DNA from 2 places in the Cupriavidus basilensis genome. Region 1 is predicted to be linked to the other one. Evidence: predicted binding sites of a transcription regulator. Region 1 holds the regulator's gene; the other holds the start of a gene.
The links. The regulator NrdR, encoded in region 1, represses ribonucleotide reductase genes. The targets are predictions, from matches to a motif close to CACNANATNTNGTG.
Positions count from the first base shown of each region.

Region 2: the regulator NrdR is predicted to act here: its motif matches at 5,336-5,349, upstream of F7R26_RS17795 (ribonucleoside-diphosphate reductase subunit alpha).

Region 1 is NZ_CP062803.1:3,362,399-3,370,955, reverse strand. It holds gene F7R26_RS15510 (pilus assembly FimT family protein) at 1-79, shown strand, start outside; gene F7R26_RS15505 (type IV pilus modification PilV family protein) at 81-527, shown strand; gene F7R26_RS15500 (PilW family protein) at 535-1,704, shown strand; gene F7R26_RS15495 (hypothetical protein) at 1,707-2,264, shown strand; gene F7R26_RS15490 (pilus assembly protein) at 2,272-5,862, shown strand; gene nrdR (transcriptional regulator NrdR) at 5,898-6,362, opposite strand; gene glyA (serine hydroxymethyltransferase) at 6,509-7,756, opposite strand; ZMP/ZTP riboswitch at 7,880-7,982, opposite strand; gene ybgC (tol-pal system-associated acyl-CoA thioesterase) at 8,144-8,548, shown strand; gene tolQ (protein TolQ) at 8,545-8,557, shown strand, end outside.
Region 2 is NZ_CP062803.1:3,874,360-3,882,916, reverse strand. It holds gene F7R26_RS17820 (cytochrome C assembly family protein) at 1-283, shown strand, start outside; gene F7R26_RS17815 (PP0621 family protein) at 291-572, shown strand; gene F7R26_RS17810 (sensor histidine kinase) at 569-2,662, shown strand; gene F7R26_RS17805 (sigma-54-dependent transcriptional regulator) at 2,765-4,447, shown strand; gene ampD (1,6-anhydro-N-acetylmuramyl-L-alanine amidase AmpD) at 4,440-5,060, shown strand; gene F7R26_RS17795 (ribonucleoside-diphosphate reductase subunit alpha) at 5,563-8,505, shown strand.

The DNA.
Region 1 (8,557 bases):
GCGCGTGATGTTGTCGGCCTTGGGACAGGCCCGCGTGTGCAATCCCGCGGCTGCGGCAAATAGCTTGATGGCGTGCTGATATGAAAGCGCGCGTCCAAGGTTTCGCACTCATTGAGGCAATGGTGTCGTTGACGCTGTTCGCGATTGGCATCGTTGGCTTGTGCGCAGCGACTCTGATGGCTGCCAAGCAGAATTCGCAAACCCGTTATCGTACTGTGGCGCAGTACTACGCCGCCGAGATTATTGGGGTTGCCACGGTGGATGCGGCGAACGCTCCGTGCTACACCGTGCCGGCCGGCGGCGGGTGCACCGCCGGCACCGGCCAGGCGATCGCGGCCGATTGGCTTAAGCGCGTCAACGCTGCACTGCCTAGCGACGCGACGCACACACCGACGGTGGCTTATGACGCAGTCACCGGCAACCTGACCGTCACCCTGCAGTGGAAACTGGCAGGCGAAGCGCAGGAGAAGACCTACTTGAGCCTTACCACCTGGCACAACCTCGTATCCACCACCAACCTCAGATAGCCACGCCATGCACGCCAGGCTTCACTCGCACCTGCGTACTAGCGGCTTCACGCTGATTGAGCTGCTGGTTGGGCTTCTGATCGGCTTGATTGCCGGCGTCGCTATTCTCAGCGCAACTTACTTCTTCGAGGACTTCAAGCGCACGCAGTTTGGGACCAGCGCGGCTGCCGACAGCAGCGTGCTGGCCATGCTGGCAATCGGGCGCGATATCAAGGGGGCGGGAGTCGGCGTTGCCGCCAGCGGCCGTAATAACCAGTCCACCATCATCTGCCCGGCGCTCAACGCCTATTTCAACGGCGTGCTGATCGACAACGCCGCGATTGCGCCCGTATGGGTGACACGCCCGGGTGGGGTGGGTGCCTCGGACACGATATCCATTGCGGGAGCCTCCTCAATTGGCGCCGCGGCGCCGATCGCCCTTAGTACTGGAATGGCGACAGGGACGGATCCGCTGAATGTGCCTTCGGCCCAGGGCATCACCATTCCGGGCCCGAACACGCAGGGGTCGGTATTACTAGTTTCGGCGTACAGCGGCAACGGCAGCGTGACTGCGCCCTGCACCGTCATGCAGGTCAGTGGAACCACGCTGCAGGCCAACAGCACGCAGATAGCCCATGCGGCGGGCAGCGGCAACTGGAATCCTCCGGCAACGGTGGTGTTCTCCAATCCACAGGCTTATGGCGCTGGCGCGAGCGTGATGAACGCGGGGGCATTTACCTGGACGACTTATCAGGTCAACAACGCGACGGCCACGCTGCAACTGGTTGATCAGTTTGCCTCTGCTGGTACCCCCGCGACGCCGCTGGCAGAGAATGTGGTCTACATGCGCGCGCAGTATGGGGTGGTCGCGGGAACAGGCTTGAGCGTTGCCCAATGGGTGGATGCTACCGGGGCATGGGCATGGCCGCTAAGCGCGGCCAGCATGAGCCAGATCCGGGCAATTCGCGTAGGCCTGGTCACGCGAATTCCGGCGGCTGTAAAGCCGTCAGGCGGGCCGGGAGCGGCATGCGATGCCACAACGGCGGCGACCTTGCCGGTGATTTTTGCCGCTACCGCTTCGCCCCTGGGGGCAGCCGTGACGGCCGATCTGAGCGCGACACAGAATTGGCAGTGCTATCGCTATCGCACGCAGAGCCTCGTCATCCCTCTCAAGAATATCGTGTTCGGAGAACAGTGAGCATGCGATCGCGTCGCACCCAGACCGGCCTCGCGCTGCCGATCGTGTTGATCATCCTGCTGGCGATCCTGGTGTCCGCGGTGTCGTTGCTGCGTACCGGTGCCGTATCGGGAACCACGGCCGGCAACGTTGCATTCAAGGAGGCTGCGAGCCAGGCCACCGATCTTGCCTTGACCGCTGCGAAGACTACCCTGGATGGCGTTGCCAACCCGGATACCACGGATACCACCAAGCAGTACTACGCGACCACTACCACCTTCGCGCTGGACCAGAATGGCCTGCCCAATGTGAACTGGGCCGACACCACCAGCTTCCCGCAGGTCCAGGTCGGCAACGGTGGCTTGCAATATCAATATGTGGTCGAACGCCTGTGCAGTTCGACTCCGGTGACAGATCCGTACGGCCAGTGCACTGCCCGCGCCAAGGCGATCCAGGGGCCAAGCAGCAATCAGATGGGTTCACCTTCACTGCAACTGCCACAGGTGGCTTACCGGGTGACGGTACACGTCACGAGCCCGCGCAGCGGCGAGACATTCGTACAGGCAATCCTCAACAGATAACCGGCCCATGAAACTCTCATCCTTGCTTAAGGTTTGCCTGGCGATTTCCTCGGTGGCGGTGATTTCGGCCTACTCTGCCTCGACCGACATTTCCGTTACGCCGCTCTCCGCCACTTCGCAGGCGCCGCCCAACGTCATCTTTGGCATTGACGATTCGGGTTCGATGGACTTCGAGGTCCTGATGAATACGAGTGACGGTGCCTTGTGGTGGGATACGAGCAACAAGAACTTCTACTCGGGTGGCAAGTTCAACTTCAATGATACGGGCTCGTCCGGCAATGGCTGGATGAAGTTTGCCTATCTGTTCCCGAACGGGCAGAGCACCAGCAATGATAGCGATCTGCGCCGCTACGCCGATTCGACGTCCGATCACTTCGCGGTGCCGCCGCTGCCGCAGTACAGCTACATGCGCAGTGCGGACTACAACCCGATCTATTACAACCCGAATGTAACCTACGTCGCATGGCCGTCAGCCTATATGGGTGGCGCAATGAAGAGCTTTAGCAACGCAAGCACGGCGGCGACCCGTAGCCATCCGTACTATCCGACGCAAAGTTCATCGTCGCCATACACGTGGAACATGGCGGGGACTGTTGCCGTGCAAGGCAATCCAGGCGCCAACACGACCTTCCGCATGTTCCCTGGCATGGTGATTCCGTTTGCGTGGGCATCTGCGAACTCACTCACGCAGATCACCTACAAAAAAAATGGCGGCAGTTGGACAACCACGAATATCAGTAGCGATCTCACAATCCCCTCCAACGTCACCTACTGGGATGTTTCGCTTCCTTACCGCCCCGCGACCTACTACGTCAAGGATGCAACCTGTACGGCTAGCACTGCAGGCTGCAATGCAACGCCGGATGGTGCCTTTGTGCGCGAGTGGCAGATCGTTCCTGCCAACAGCGGGAAGTTCCCGGGCGGACGCAGCTATGCGGATGAGCTGCAGAACTTCGCCAACTGGTTTCAGTATTACCGCAAGCGCAAGCTGATGCTGGGCTCGGGCATGGGCCAGGTTTTGACGAACCTAAAGGGAATGTACGGTGCCTATACCAACTTCAATTCGGGGGCGGGCACCAACGTCACCATGTACGACTTTTCCTCGACGGATAACTTGAAGAATGGTTCTGCGTTGCTGGGGGCGATTTATCAGAGCGTAGCGGCTGGCGGTACGCCCACACTTGAAACACTCAACTTCATCGGTGGCCAGTTCATGAGAACGGACACCAATGCGCCGGTCAAGTTCGCTTGCCAGCAGAATGCAGGTTTTATCCTGACCGATGGCTATGCCAACAAGTCGACGGTGACGCCGCCGAGCTATTCGGCCAGCAGCAGCTTCATCAACACCGCCCCGTACTCGGCAATTCCCAAGCCTTCCTTGGCGGACATCGCGAGCTCTTACTTTGTCAATAATCTGCGCACCGATCTCACTGCGGGCCTGGTGCCGGTCAATTCGACGGATAGCTCCTGGAATGCCGACAAGAACCCCAACCTGCATATGAATACGTATGCGGTGGCGCTGGGTGCAAAGGGCTATATCTATGGGCAGAACACCGCGCAGGCCAACAGCCCGAACCTGAATCCGCCGACCTGGGTGGCCACGTCCCAGAACTACAGCCCTAACGCGCTGGATGACCTTTGGCACGCCACCATCAATGGCCGCGGCCAGATGTTCCGAGCGACCAACGCCGCCGACCTGACGTCGTTCTTCCAGCAGGTGCTTCAGAGCCTGTTGTCGAAATCCGCATCCAACGCGGCAATTGCAGTGAGTTCCACTAATGGCGGTGGCGCGGCCTTCATGGCCAGCTACAACGGCCAGAACTGGTCTGGCGAGCTGACCGCCGCGCCCATCGACCCAACCACCGGGTTCATCAATGCCGCCGCGCCGCTGTGGAAGGCGCGCGACCAACTGACTAGCCGCACCGCCAGCAATCGCTGGATAGGGACCTACGACAACGGCAAGGGCGTTGCCTTCGCAACGGGGACGGGAGGATTGCTGGCGAGTACCGTCAACCTGCTCAACAGTTCCGGCAAGACTGACGGGGCCAGCGTGTTGGCCTACCTGCGAGGCGATCGATCACTGGAGGGCACTACCTATCGGACGCGCAGTTCGCTACTTGGTGATATCGTGTCGGCTGAGCCGGTTTATGTCGCCGGTGCGACCGCCTATTACACCGACGCGGGCTATGCCGGGTTCCAGAGCCAGCTCGCTTCTCGCAAGCCCGCGATTTACCAGGGGGCAAACGACGGCATGCTGCATGCGTTCGACGCCAGTTCCGGCGCGGAGCTCTGGGCGTATGTGCCGGGCGCGCTTCTGACGACAAGCGGGAAGATGAATGCGTACACGGTGACGCCCTATACGCATCAATACTACGTCGATGCCACGCCGGCTGTTGGCGATGTCTACATGGCCGGTATCAAGGCATGGAAAACCCTGCTAGTGGGTGGGCTAGGGGCGGGGGGCAGTGGCTACTATGCGCTTGATGTGACCAGTTCGACGGCGCAAAGCGATGCGGACGTGGCCAGTAAAGTGAAATGGGAGTTTCCGAATTCGGCGACCAGCAGCACGGATGCGGCCAACCTGGGCTTGACCTTCGGCAAGCCTATCCTTGCGAAGACTAAGGCCATGGGCTGGGTGGTGCTCGTGCCGTCGGGCTATAACAACAATGTGGTTCGCAACGGAGGAACGCAGGGCGATGGCAAAGGCCGCCTGTTCGTGCTCGATCCTGCTACCGGCAACGTCCTCCAGTCGATCTCGACCGGGGTTGGCGATACGACTACGCCTTCTGGTCTCGCCTATATTTCCGCTTACGCGGCGAATGGATCGACCGACGCGACAATCGACTACGTTTATGGCGGCGACCTGCTGGGGAATGTGTGGCGCTTCGATTTGTCCGGCACCGCTGCTACCTCGTGGAATGTCAGCAAGCTGGCCAGCCTGGCGGATAGCAGTGGCAAGGCGCAACCGATCAGTTCGGCGCCGGAGCTGACTACCTATAACGGTCAACGCATGGTCTTCGTGGGTACGGGTCTTCTGCTCGGGCAATCCGACTTGGGCGTGAGTAACGTGCAATCCATGTACGCTTTGGTTGACAATATGACTGCAGCGCCGCTGATCTCGAACGTGCGAACCGCGCTTGTGAAAAGAACTGTGACGCTATCGGGGTCTGTGCGCCATATCAGCAACACGCCTCCTGTGAACTACACCAAGAATCCGGGCTGGTACTTCGATCTGCCAGGCTCGGGTGAGCGAGTGGTGACCAATCCGGCCGCTATTGCGGGGATCCTGGTTTTCACCACCGACATTCCCTCGGCGGCGACTTGTGGCTCGTCCAGCTATCTGTATGCAGTGGATTTGACTACTGGCGGCGAACTGCCAAGCACGAACTTCACTTCATCCGGGCTGTCCCCGTGGACGGGGATTGCCCTATCCAATACCGCGCTGTCATCAAGGCCGTCGCTGGTCGCGTTAAACAATGGCAATCTTGACGCACTGACCCAGCAGTCGAACGCCACTTCGTCCACGTCTCAACTGCCGATCAATTTGCTGAGCAAATCCAAGCGGGTGGCGTGGAAGGAGGTCTACATCCAGAAATGAGGCGGGCTTGGCGCCAGGGGTGGCTGGCCCGTAGCTTAGCGTTTGCTGCTGCTCGCCGCCACTTCGGCGAGTACATCGGAAAATTCCGACACGTCCTCAAAACTCCGATACACCGAAGCAAACCGGATATAAGCAATTTTGTCCAACCGGCGCAGCTCGCGCATGACCAGTTCCCCGACCTGGCTGCTGGGGATTTCCTTCTCGCCGAGGGCGAGCAGTTTTTCTTCGATGCGGGTGATGGAGGCGTCGATGGCTTCGGCCGAGACCGGGCGCTTGCGCAGGGCGAGGCGCATCGAGTCTTTCAGCTTGTCGCGGGTATAGTCCGCGCGAGAGCCGTTTTTCTTGACGATGGCGGGGAAGAACAGCTCGATCCGCTCATAGGTGGTGAAGCGGCGGTCGCAGGATTCACAGCGGCGGCGGCGGCGCACCGTATCGCCTTCTTCCGACATGCGCGTGTCCAGGACCTGGGTGTTGGAGTGAGCGCAAAAAGGGCATTTCATGCCTGACCACCTCGAAGTATGAGCCGGGGCGCGTGCCGCGCAGGCAGCGTTTTGTCATTCTGTGTCGCGCCGGGCTAGGTTGGCAAGGCCCGCCGCAGGCGCGGCGGGGCTGCCGGCCACCCGCGCTTGGCGGGTGGCGCAGGGCTTTAGCCGTAGACCGGGAAACGCTTGGTCAGGGCTGCCACTTGCTCGCGTACGCGCGCGATGTTGGCCAGGTCGTGCGGGTTTTCCAGCACGTCGGCGACGAGGTTGGCCACCAGGCGGGCTTCTTCTTCCTTGAAGCCGCGGGTGGTCATGGCCGGCGAGCCCAGGCGGATGCCCGAGGTGACGAACGGCTTTTCCGGGTCGTTGGGGATGGCGTTCTTGTTGACGGTGATGTGTGCTTCGCCCAGGACCTTTTCGGCTTCCTTGCCGGTGATCTGCATGGCGCGCAGGTCGACCAGCATGACGTGGCTTTCGGTGCGGCCGGAGACGATGCGCAGGCCGCGCTCGATCAGGGTTTCGGCCAGCACGCGGGCGTTCTTGACCACTTGTTGCTGGTAGGTCTTGAACTCGGGCGAGAGGGCTTCCTTGAACGCGACTGCCTTACCGGCGATCACGTGCATCAGGGGGCCGCCCTGGATGCCGGGGAAGATGGCCGAGTTGATGGCCTTCTCATGCTCGGCCTTCATCAGGATCACGCCACCGCGCGGGCCGCGCAGGCTCTTGTGCGTGGTGGTGGTGACGAAGTCGGCGTGCGGCACCGGGTTGGGGTACTCGCCGGCGGCAATCAGGCCGGCGTAGTGGGCCATGTCGACCATGAACAGGGCGCCGATGGACTTGGCCACCTTGGAGATGCGTTCGAAGTCGATGCGCAGGGCGAAGGCCGAGGCGCCGGCGATGATCAGCTTGGGCTTCTTTTCCTGGGCCAGCTTTTCCAGCGCGTCGTAGTCGATGTCTTCGTTTGCGTCCAGGCCGTAGCTGACCACGTTGAACCATTTGCCGCTCATGTTGAGCGCCATGCCATGGGTCAGGTGGCCGCCTTCGGCCAGGCTCATGCCCATGATGGTGTCGCCCGGCTTCAGGGCGGCGAAGAACACCCCCTGGTTGGCCTGCGAGCCGGAATTGGGCTGCACGTTGGCGGCTTCGGCGCCGAACAGTTGCTTGACGCGGTCGATGGCCAGCTGCTCCACGACGTCGACGTACTCGCAGCCACCGTAGTAGCGCTTGCCGGGATAGCCTTCGGCGTACTTGTTGGTGAGTTGCGAGCCTTGCGCGGCCATCACGGCCGGCGAGGTGTAGTTTTCCGAGGCGATCAGCTCGATGTGCTCTTCCTGGCGCTGGTCTTCCTTCTGGATGGCGGCAAAAAGCTCGGGGTCGATCTGGTCGATCGTATAGCGGCTGCGTTCGAACATGGCGAAAACTCGTCTGAAAAAAAGGGGAATTCCGAATGGCTTCGGGGTAGGGCGCGCGGGGAAGGCACAGGCGACCGGCGCCGGATGCGTTGGCTATCCGGCGCAGGGCGCACCCTGCTTCCCATTCGCTGCCCAGGCGAGCGGCAGGCGCTTGAAACATCGCGCCAGAGAACTTTGCGCTTCCTCGTGGTAGTGCCCACTGACTTCGCCAGTCGCGCAAGATGGAATGGTTGGCGGCAGTTTAACGCGAGGCGCCGGCTCGCTGCAAGACGGTGCTGCGGGGCCAAAGACCGAAAGTCAATGCCTTGTCCGTCAGGTAATGTAATTGTTGTAATGTCGGACAAGGGTTTACACCGGGTCGGGCCGGCTGCCGTTACAATCGCGGCCATGAGCAACAATGTGTGGGCCTTGCGGGTGTACTGGGAAGACACCGACGCGGGCGGCGTAGTGTTCTACGCCAATTACCTCAAGTTCTTCGAGCGCGCCCGTACTGAGTGGCTGCGCTCGCTAGGCATCGAGCAGCAAGCGCTGGCCGATGAGTCCGGCGTCGTCTTCATCGTCAGAAGCACGGCGGTGGACTACAATGCCCCCGCCCGTCTGGACGACCTGCTTGAGATCCGGACACAGATTGAACGGGTTGGCCCGGCGTCGGTCCAATTCGCCCAAGAAGCCTGGCGTGGTGAGCAATTGCTGGCTACTGGCGCCATCCGGGTTGGGTGTGTTGATCGTAGCACATTTCGCCCGACTCCCATTCCCGCCCCCGTCCTTGCAACCATCAAGACCGCTCGATGAATCCCGTGA
Region 2 (8,557 bases), 510 kb from region 1:
GCTGTTCCGCCTGATCGGCGCCGGCTTCGTGCTGCTGACGCTGACCATCCTGTCGGGCCTGCTGTTCTCCGAGCAACTATTCGGCCGGGCCTTCCGGCTCGACCACAAGACCGTGTTCGCGCTGCTGTCGTGGGCGATGTTCGCGGGCATCCTGGCCGGGCGCACCTTCTATGGCTGGCGCGGGCGCACCGCGCTGCGCTGGGTGATTGCGTCCTTCGGCATCCTGCTGCTGGCTTATGTCGGCAGCCGCTTCGTCATCGAAGTCATACTGCACCGAATCTGAGGCCGGCATGGCACGCATCTTCCTTGTCCTGGCTGTCGTGCTGGGTTGTTTCTGGTGGCTTCGCCAGCGCGCCGAGGCGCGCCTGCGGGAGGACCGCGCCGCCCGGCACGGTTCCGCGCAAGGCTCGCCGATGCGCAACCAGCCTGCCCCCCCGCAGGAAGCCATGGTGCAGTGCGCGCGCTGCGGCGTGCATCTGCCGCAGGGCGAAGCGATCGCCTACCGCGGCTTGCACTACTGCCGGCGCGCCCACCTGCCGGCCGATAGCGATCCGGACAGCCCTGCCGCATGAACGGGCCTGCCTCGTTCTGGTCCCGCCTGAATGCCTGGCGCGCCCTCGCGGCGATGTGGCGCCAGCCCGAACCTCCTGAATTCCACTGGCGCTTGCTGCGCTATTTCTGCTGGACCCGGCTAGCCGTCGCCGCGCTGCTGCTGGGCTACGCCTGGCTGCCGGCGCAGCGCGCCGAGGCCGAGCGGGCCGCGCAGGCGCTGGTCGGCGCAATGGGCGGCGGGTTCGGCAGCGGCCTGGCCGCGCTGCCGCTGGCCGTGCCCTATGCCGTGATGGCGCTGGGGATGGTGGTCGCCACGCTCTGGTGGCGCCGCGGCTTTCACCTGCGGGTGCGCTTTCAGGTGCTGGCCGACCTTGTCCTGCTGGGCCTGATCTTTCACGCGCAGGGCCATCGCGGCGAGGGGCTCGCCATGATCTTCCTGTTGCCCGCGCTGCAGGCCGGCGCGCTTACCAGCCTGCTGTTCGCGCTGTTTACCGCGGCAGCGTCGGCGCTGCTGGTGATGAGTACCCCCTTCGCGCAGACCTTGCTGTTGCGCCAGGCCGACACGGGTTTGCTGGGCTCGGGGCTGTACGGGCTGGTCTTCATGATCGCGGCCTCCCTGATGTACCTGCTGGCCAACCGCCAGCTCGCGCAGGAGCGGCTGGCGCTGGCACGCGAGCAGGAGCTGCGCCTGCAGCAACTGGTCAACCGCCTGATGGTCAACGATATGCAGGACGGGGTGATGCTGCTGCGTGCCAACGGCGCGGTGGTGGCGGCCAACCCTGCCGCGGTTGTGCTGCTGGGCGTGCAGCCTGCCGAGCGGGGCAAGCACACGGACACGCCCGCCAACGGGCGTGATGCGCTGTTCGACCTGCGCCAGATTCCCCGCCTGCAGCCGCTGATGGAAATGCTGCGAGACTGGGTGCGCAGCAAGGACGATGCGCCCCGGATCCTGCAATTGCTGCCGCTGCCGTCGCGGCCATCCTCGGGGCGCGGCCCCATCCTCCATACGCGACTTCGGCTGCGCTTCCTGCTGCCGGGGCTGGCAAGCCTGCGCTCCACCTTCGCGTCCTCGATGTCGGTCTCGCTCACTGCGCAGAGCGCCATGAACACCGGCACCTGGAACGAGCTGTCGCCCGAGGCGGCGGCCCGGCTGCGCCTGGCTATCGCCCAGAGCGAGGCCATGGCCTGGCGCCCGGAGGACGAGGCCTTGCTGCGCAGCGAGATGCGCGACACGGTGCTGGTCCATATCGAAAGCTGGGAGCGCATTGCCGAGCAGGTGCAACAGGAGAAGCTGGCTGCCATGGGGCGCCTGGTGGCCAGCGTGGCGCACCAGATCCGCAATCCGCTGGCGGCCATCAGCCAGGCCAGCGAGCTGCTGGCCGAAACCAGCCGCCGGGCCGCGCGCCCGGGCGAGGCGGGGCGCGCGGAGGGCGACGTGGATGCGCGGCTGCTGCGCATCATTCACGACAATGTGCGCCGGCTCGACCAGGTGGTGTCGGACGTGCTGCAGATGTCGCGCCGCCCGCGCACCGAGCGCACCACCGTGGACCTGAACCAGGCGCTGCCGGAGATCGTCGGCCGCTGGCGGCTGGAGATGCGCGCGCGCTCCGCCAGCCACGACCCGGTCGGCGCCCGGCGCGTGCCGCGTCCGGCCGAGATCAACGCCAATGCCATCCGGCTCACGGTGGACGTGGCGCGCCCGGTCATCTTCGATGCCTCCCAGTTGCAACAGGTGCTTGGCAACCTGCTGGACAACGCCTGGCGCTATTGCAGCCGCCTGCCCGGGGCGATCCGCCTGCTGGCCCATGCGCTGGACCAGCACCATGCCGAACTGATCGTCTGGAACGATGGCGTCGAGGTGTCGCGCGAGCACCAGCGCACCTTGTTCGAGCCCTTCTTTACCAGCAACGCCCAGGGCACCGGCCTCGGGCTGTTCATGGCGCGCGAGCTATGCGGCGCCAACGACGCCCAGGTGCGCTACGGCACCATTTCGATCGACGCGCTGCTGGCGCGGACCGGCATGCTGGCGCCGGCTGCACGCGATACACTGCCGGCCAAGGCTTTTGTCCTGACCTTGCGCATCGAAGCGCCGGACAGCACGGGTGGCTGAGCCGCGCCGGCATGCCCGGCCACCCGATCAGCCCCTCGTTGAGTCGCCGCCCCGACCCCATTTCGCCATTTCGTCACTTCGCCAGATCGCCAGACGCAGACCATGCCCCTCAAGACGCCAGGCCCCGACCCGATTCTCGTTATCGACGACGAGGCCGACCTGCGAGAACTGCTCGATATCTCGATCCGCCGCATGGGCCACGATGTGGTGCTGGCCGGCTCGCTGGCCGAGGCGCGCCAGCAGCTCGCCGCGCGCCGCTATAGCCTGGTACTGACCGACATGCGGCTGGGCGACGGGCTTGGCATCGATATCGTGCGCCAGCTCTCGAGCGCGCCGGAGCGGGTGCCGGTGGCCGTGATCACCGCCTACGGCAGCGCCGACAATGCCGTGGAGGCACTCAAGGCGGGCGCCTTCGACTACATCGCCAAGCCGGTCTCGCTGGACCAGCTGCGCAGCCTGATCCTGAATGCGCTGGGGCGCCAGCAGCGTGACGGCGCCGAGGGTGCGGAGGGCGGTGACGGCGGCAGCGGGGCGCAGGAAACCGTGGACCGCGCCGTCAACCTGCTTCCCGGCCATTCCCCGGCCATGCACGAGGTGCGCCGCTCGCTCTCGCGGCTGGCGCGCAGCATGGCGCCGATCGTCATCAGCGGCGAGTCCGGCAGCGGCAAGGAGCGTGCGGCGCGTGCCATCCACGCGGTCAGCGCGCGCGCGGCGCATCCCTTTATCGCGGTCAATTGCGGCGCCATCCCCGAGACCCTGATGGAGTCGGAGTTCTTTGGCCATGTGAAGGGCGCCTTCACCGGGGCCGACGCCGAGCGCGGCGGCTTCTTCCAGGCCGCCAATGGCGGCACGCTGCTGCTCGACGAGGTGGCTGACCTGCCGCTGGCGATGCAGGTCAAGCTGCTGCGCGTGCTGCAGGAGCGGCGCGTGCGCAAGATCGGCGCGAGCCGCGAGGAGAGCGTGGACGTGCGGGTGCTGTGTGCCAGCCACAAGGATCTTTCCGCGATGGTCGCCTCCGGCCAGTTCCGCCAGGACCTGTTCTACCGCCTCAACGTGCTGGCGCTGCGCATGCCCACGCTGCGCGAGCGGCGCGAGGATATCCCGGTGCTGGCCAGCGCCATCCTGGAGCACCTGGCGGTGCGCTATGGCGATCCCCATCCCAAGCGGCTGGCGGCGGCCGCGCTGCAGCGGCTGTCCGACTATCCGTTCCCGGGCAATGTGCGCGAGCTGGAGAACCTGCTCGAACGCGCCTATGCCTTCGCCGAGGGCAATACCATCGAGGTGGACGACCTGGGCCAGATGGATGCGGGCATGGGCCATTCGGCCATGCCACGCCCGCCCGCGCCGCACGCCTACCTGGCTTCGGCGGCTGCGCCGGCTGGCGCGCCGGCATCGTCCGGCTCGCGGCCCGACACCACGCAGGAGCTTGCCAACGATGCGCGCGCCGAATCCCGGGGCGGGGCGCAGCCCGATCTGTTTGCACAACCCGCGGCGCCTCGCGCCGCGGAGGTGGCCGCAGACGCTTGCCGTGCCACCTTCCCGATCGATTTGCCCGGCCGGCTCGAAGCGCTCGAGCGCGACCTGATCCTGCAGGCGCTGCAGCAGACCGGCTTTAACCGGACCGCCGCCGCGCCGCTGCTCGGCCTGAGCTTTCGCCAGCTGCGCTACCGCATCCAGCAGCTTGGCATCCGCGAGGGCCGCGACGACCCGGCCGACGGTGCCGCCGAAACCAGCGAAGCGCTGCGCGACGGGCTGCTGGCGGCGGATGGAGATCGCGATGCCTGACCACGACCAGGCCGCCAAGCTTGCGCCGAACTCGCCATTCGTCCCCGACCCGGCGGGCTGGGTGCCCGCGGCGCGCCACGTGCCGTCACCCAATTTCGACGCCCGGCCCGCGCACACGCCGGTGGACCTGGTGGTGATCCACAACATCAGCCTGCCGCCCGGGCAGTTCGGCAGCGGCGATATCGAAGCCTTTTTCCTGAATCGTCTCGACCCATCCCGCCATCCGTTTTTCGAGACGATCCATCAAGTGCGGGTGTCGGCGCATTTCCTGGTGACGCGCGGGGGGGAGCTGGTCCAGTTCGTGTCCTGCCTGGACCGCGCCTGGCACGCCGGCCAGTCCGAGTTCTTCGGCCGGCCCCGTTGCAACGACTTTTCCATCGGCATCGAGATCGAAGGCAGCGACGACCAGCCGTTCACGTTGGCCCAATACCACACCGCCGCAGCGCTGGTGCGTGCCCTGCTAGCCACCTATCCGGTGCGGGCCGTGGCGGGGCATAGCGATATCGCGCCAGGGCGCAAGACGGATCCGGGACCACATTTCGACTGGGCGGGCTTTGCTGCCGCAGCCGGCGTGGCGCCCGCACAACTGCCTTACCGCAAAGAACAGCCCTGAGGCAAGGGCGGCAAGCGAGGTCTAGGGGATAGCCGCGATCTGGGGAAAACCCTGATAAAGTCCGCGCCTATCGAAGAGGTCAGGTCAATCAAAAAAATTTCGCGTCACGGTGCGGTAACGAACCGTCGGGCGGATTCCCTTGCGTCTCTTGGGCTAGCGGGTATGGCGCAGCGCCGCATGCCATGCCGGCACTGGAATTCGCGCCAAAATGGCGCTTGTCAAGACTGGTGAATCCGCCCCGTTTCACTATACTTAGTCCAGTTTTTCGCATCGACCACTAGATCTAGTGGTGCTTTCGGGGAGCCGGCCTAGGTGTGCAGTTACCGCCGCAGCAATGGCTGCGGTCCGCCGAAGGGCCGGCGCATCACAAGAGTCCCAGCAGAATCCAGCAATCGCAGCGCGCCCTCCCGGGTAAGACCGGCCGGCGTGTCTGAGCCTTTTTGCGCATTTTGCCCGGGACTCTTTGTCACTCATAAAACACGGGTCAGAACAGGAGTTCCTCATGCAGACAGCCCAGAACGAAATCTCCACCGGCGCCGCTGGCGCCGGTGCAGCAGCGAACGTGCAGTCGAGCCCCGCTACTGCCGCCGCTGGCAGCTACCAGGACTACAAGATCATCCGACGTAACGGCGCCGTCGTGGCGTTCGAGCCGAGCAAGATCTCGGTTGCGGTGACCAAGGCCTTCCTCGCCGTCAACGGCGGGCAGGGTGCCGCTTCGGCGCGTGTGCGCGAAGTGGTCGAGCAAGTGACCCAGAATGTGGTCCGCGCGCTGCTGCGCAGCCGCCCTAACGGCGGCACCTTCCATATCGAAGACGTGCAGGATCACGTCGAGCTGGCGCTGATGCGCTCGGGCGAGCATGAAGTGGCCCGCGCCTACGTGCTGTACCGCGAGAAGCGCACCCAGGAACGCGCCCAGGCAAACGCCCAGGCGGTGGCCCGCGTGCAGGAAGGCGGCGCCACGTTCAACGTGACCGATGCGGGCGTGGCCCGCGTGCTGGACCTGGGCGCGCTGCATGGCCTGATCGACAACGCCTGCTCGGGCCTTGGCGATGCCGTCAGCGCCGAGCCGATCCTGAAGGAAACGCTGAAGAACCTGTACGACGGCGTGCCGATGACCCAGGTCTACGACTCCGCCATCCTGGCCGCGCGTACCCTGATCGAGAAGGACCCGGCCTACAGCCAGGTCACCGCGCGTATCCTGCTGCACACCATCCGCAAGGAAATCCTGGGCGCCGAAGTGACCCAGACCGAGATGGTGTCGCGCTACGCCGACTACTTCCCCAAGTTCATCGCGCGCGGCATCGAAGCCGAGCTGCTGGACGAGAAGCTGGCCACCTATGACCTGGCCCGCCTGGGTGCGGCACTGGACGCCCAGCGCGACTTCCAGTTCAACTACCTGGGCCTGCAGACCCTGTACGACCGCTACTTCCTGCACATCGACGAGACCCGCATCGAAATGCCGCAGGCATTCTTCATGCGCGTGGCGATGGGCCTGGCGCTGGGCGAGAAGGACCGCGAAGCGCGAGCCATCGAGTTCTACCAGCTGCTGTCGTCGTTCGACTTCATGTCGTCCACGCCGACCCTGTTCAACTCGGGCACCCGCCGCTCGCAGCTGTCGTCGTGCTACCTGACCACCGTGTCGGATGACCTGGAAGGCATCTACGAGGCGCTGAAGGAAAACGCGCTGCTGTCGAAGTTCGCCGGCGGCCTGGGCAACGACTGGACCAATGTGCGCGCCCTCGGCTCGCACATCAAGGGCACCAACGGCAAGTCGCAAGGCGTGGTGCCGTTCCTGAAGGTGGTCAACGACACCGCCGTGGCGGTCAACCAGGGCGGCAAGCGCAAGGGCGCGGTCTGCGCCTACCTGGAAACCTGGCACCTGGACATCGAGGAATTCCTCGAGCTGCGCAAGAACACCGGCGACGATCGCCGTCGCACCCACGACATGAACACGGCGAACTGGATTCCCGACCTGTTCATGAAGCGCGTGATGGAAGCCGGCGAATGGACGCTGTTCTCGCCCGCCACCTGCCCGGACCTGCACGACCTGGTCGGCAAGGCATTCGAAGAAGCCTACCTGGGCTACGAAGCCAAGGCCGCCCGCGGCGAGCTCAAGCTGTTCAAGAAGATCCCCGCCATGCAGCTGTGGCGCAAGATGCTGGGCATGCTGTTCGAGACCGGCCATCCCTGGATCACCTTCAAGGATCCGTGCAACATCCGCAGCCCGCAGCAGCACGTGGGCGTGGTGCACAGCTCCAACCTGTGCACGGAAATCACGCTCAACACCAATGACAGCGAGATCGCCGTCTGCAACCTGGGTTCGGTGAACCTGGTCGCCCACCTGAAGCAACAGGCCGACGGCACCCAGGTGCTCGACCACGCCAAGCTCGAGAAGACCATCCGCACCGCGATGCGCATGCTCGACAACGTGATCGACATCAACTACTACGCGGTCGAGAAGGCACGCAACTCCAACCTGCGCCATCGCCCGGTCGGCATGGGCATCATGGGCTTCCAGGACTGCCTGCACATGCTGCGCCTGCCGTACGCCAGCGACGCCGCGGTGCAGTTCGCCGACACCTCGATGGAAGCCGTGTGCTACTACGCCTACCGCGCCTCCAGCGAGCTGGCGGAAGAACGCGGGCGCTACAGCACCTATGAAGGCTCGCTGTGGGATCGTGGCATCCTGCCGCAGGACTCGCTCAAGCTGCTGGCCGAAGAGCGCGGCGGCTACCTGGAAGTGGATCATTCCTCGACCATGGACTGGGACAGCCTGCGCGCGCGCATCAAGCAGCACGGCATGCGCAACTCGAACTGCATCGCGATCGCGCCGACGGCAACGATCTCGAACATCATCGGCGTGTCGGCCTGCATCGAACCGACCTTCCAGAACCTGTACGTCAAGTCCAACCTGTCGGGCGAGTTCACGGTGGTCAACGACTACCTGGTGCGCGACCTGAAGGCACGCGGCCTGTGGGACGAAGTCATGGTCGCCGACCTGAAGTACTTCGACGGCAAGCTGGCCCGCATCGACCGCATTCCGCAAGACCTGCGCGACATCTACGCGACAGCCTTCGAAGTCGAGCCGAGCTGGCTGGTGGAAGCCGCCAGCCGCCGCCAGAAGTGGATCGACCAGGCGCAGTCCCTGAACATCTACATGGCCGGCGCCTCGGGCAAGAAGCTGGACGACACCTACAAGCTGGCCTGGCTGCGCGGCCTGAAGACCACGTACTACCTGCGCACGATGGCAGCCACCCACGTGGAGAAGTCCACCGTGTCGCGCGGCTCGCTCAACGCCGTGTCGTCGGGTAGCGACGGCGGCATCAGCGCCGCCGGCATCGACCAGGCCGCCGCCTCCGCACCGGCCATGCCGGAAGCCGAAGGCGCGGTCTGCACGATGCGCCCGGGCGACGCCGGTTTCGACGAGTGCGAAGCCTGCCAGTAAGTCATTACCTGCCCTGATCCTCGCCGCGCGGCTCGCGCGGCGAGGACAGCGG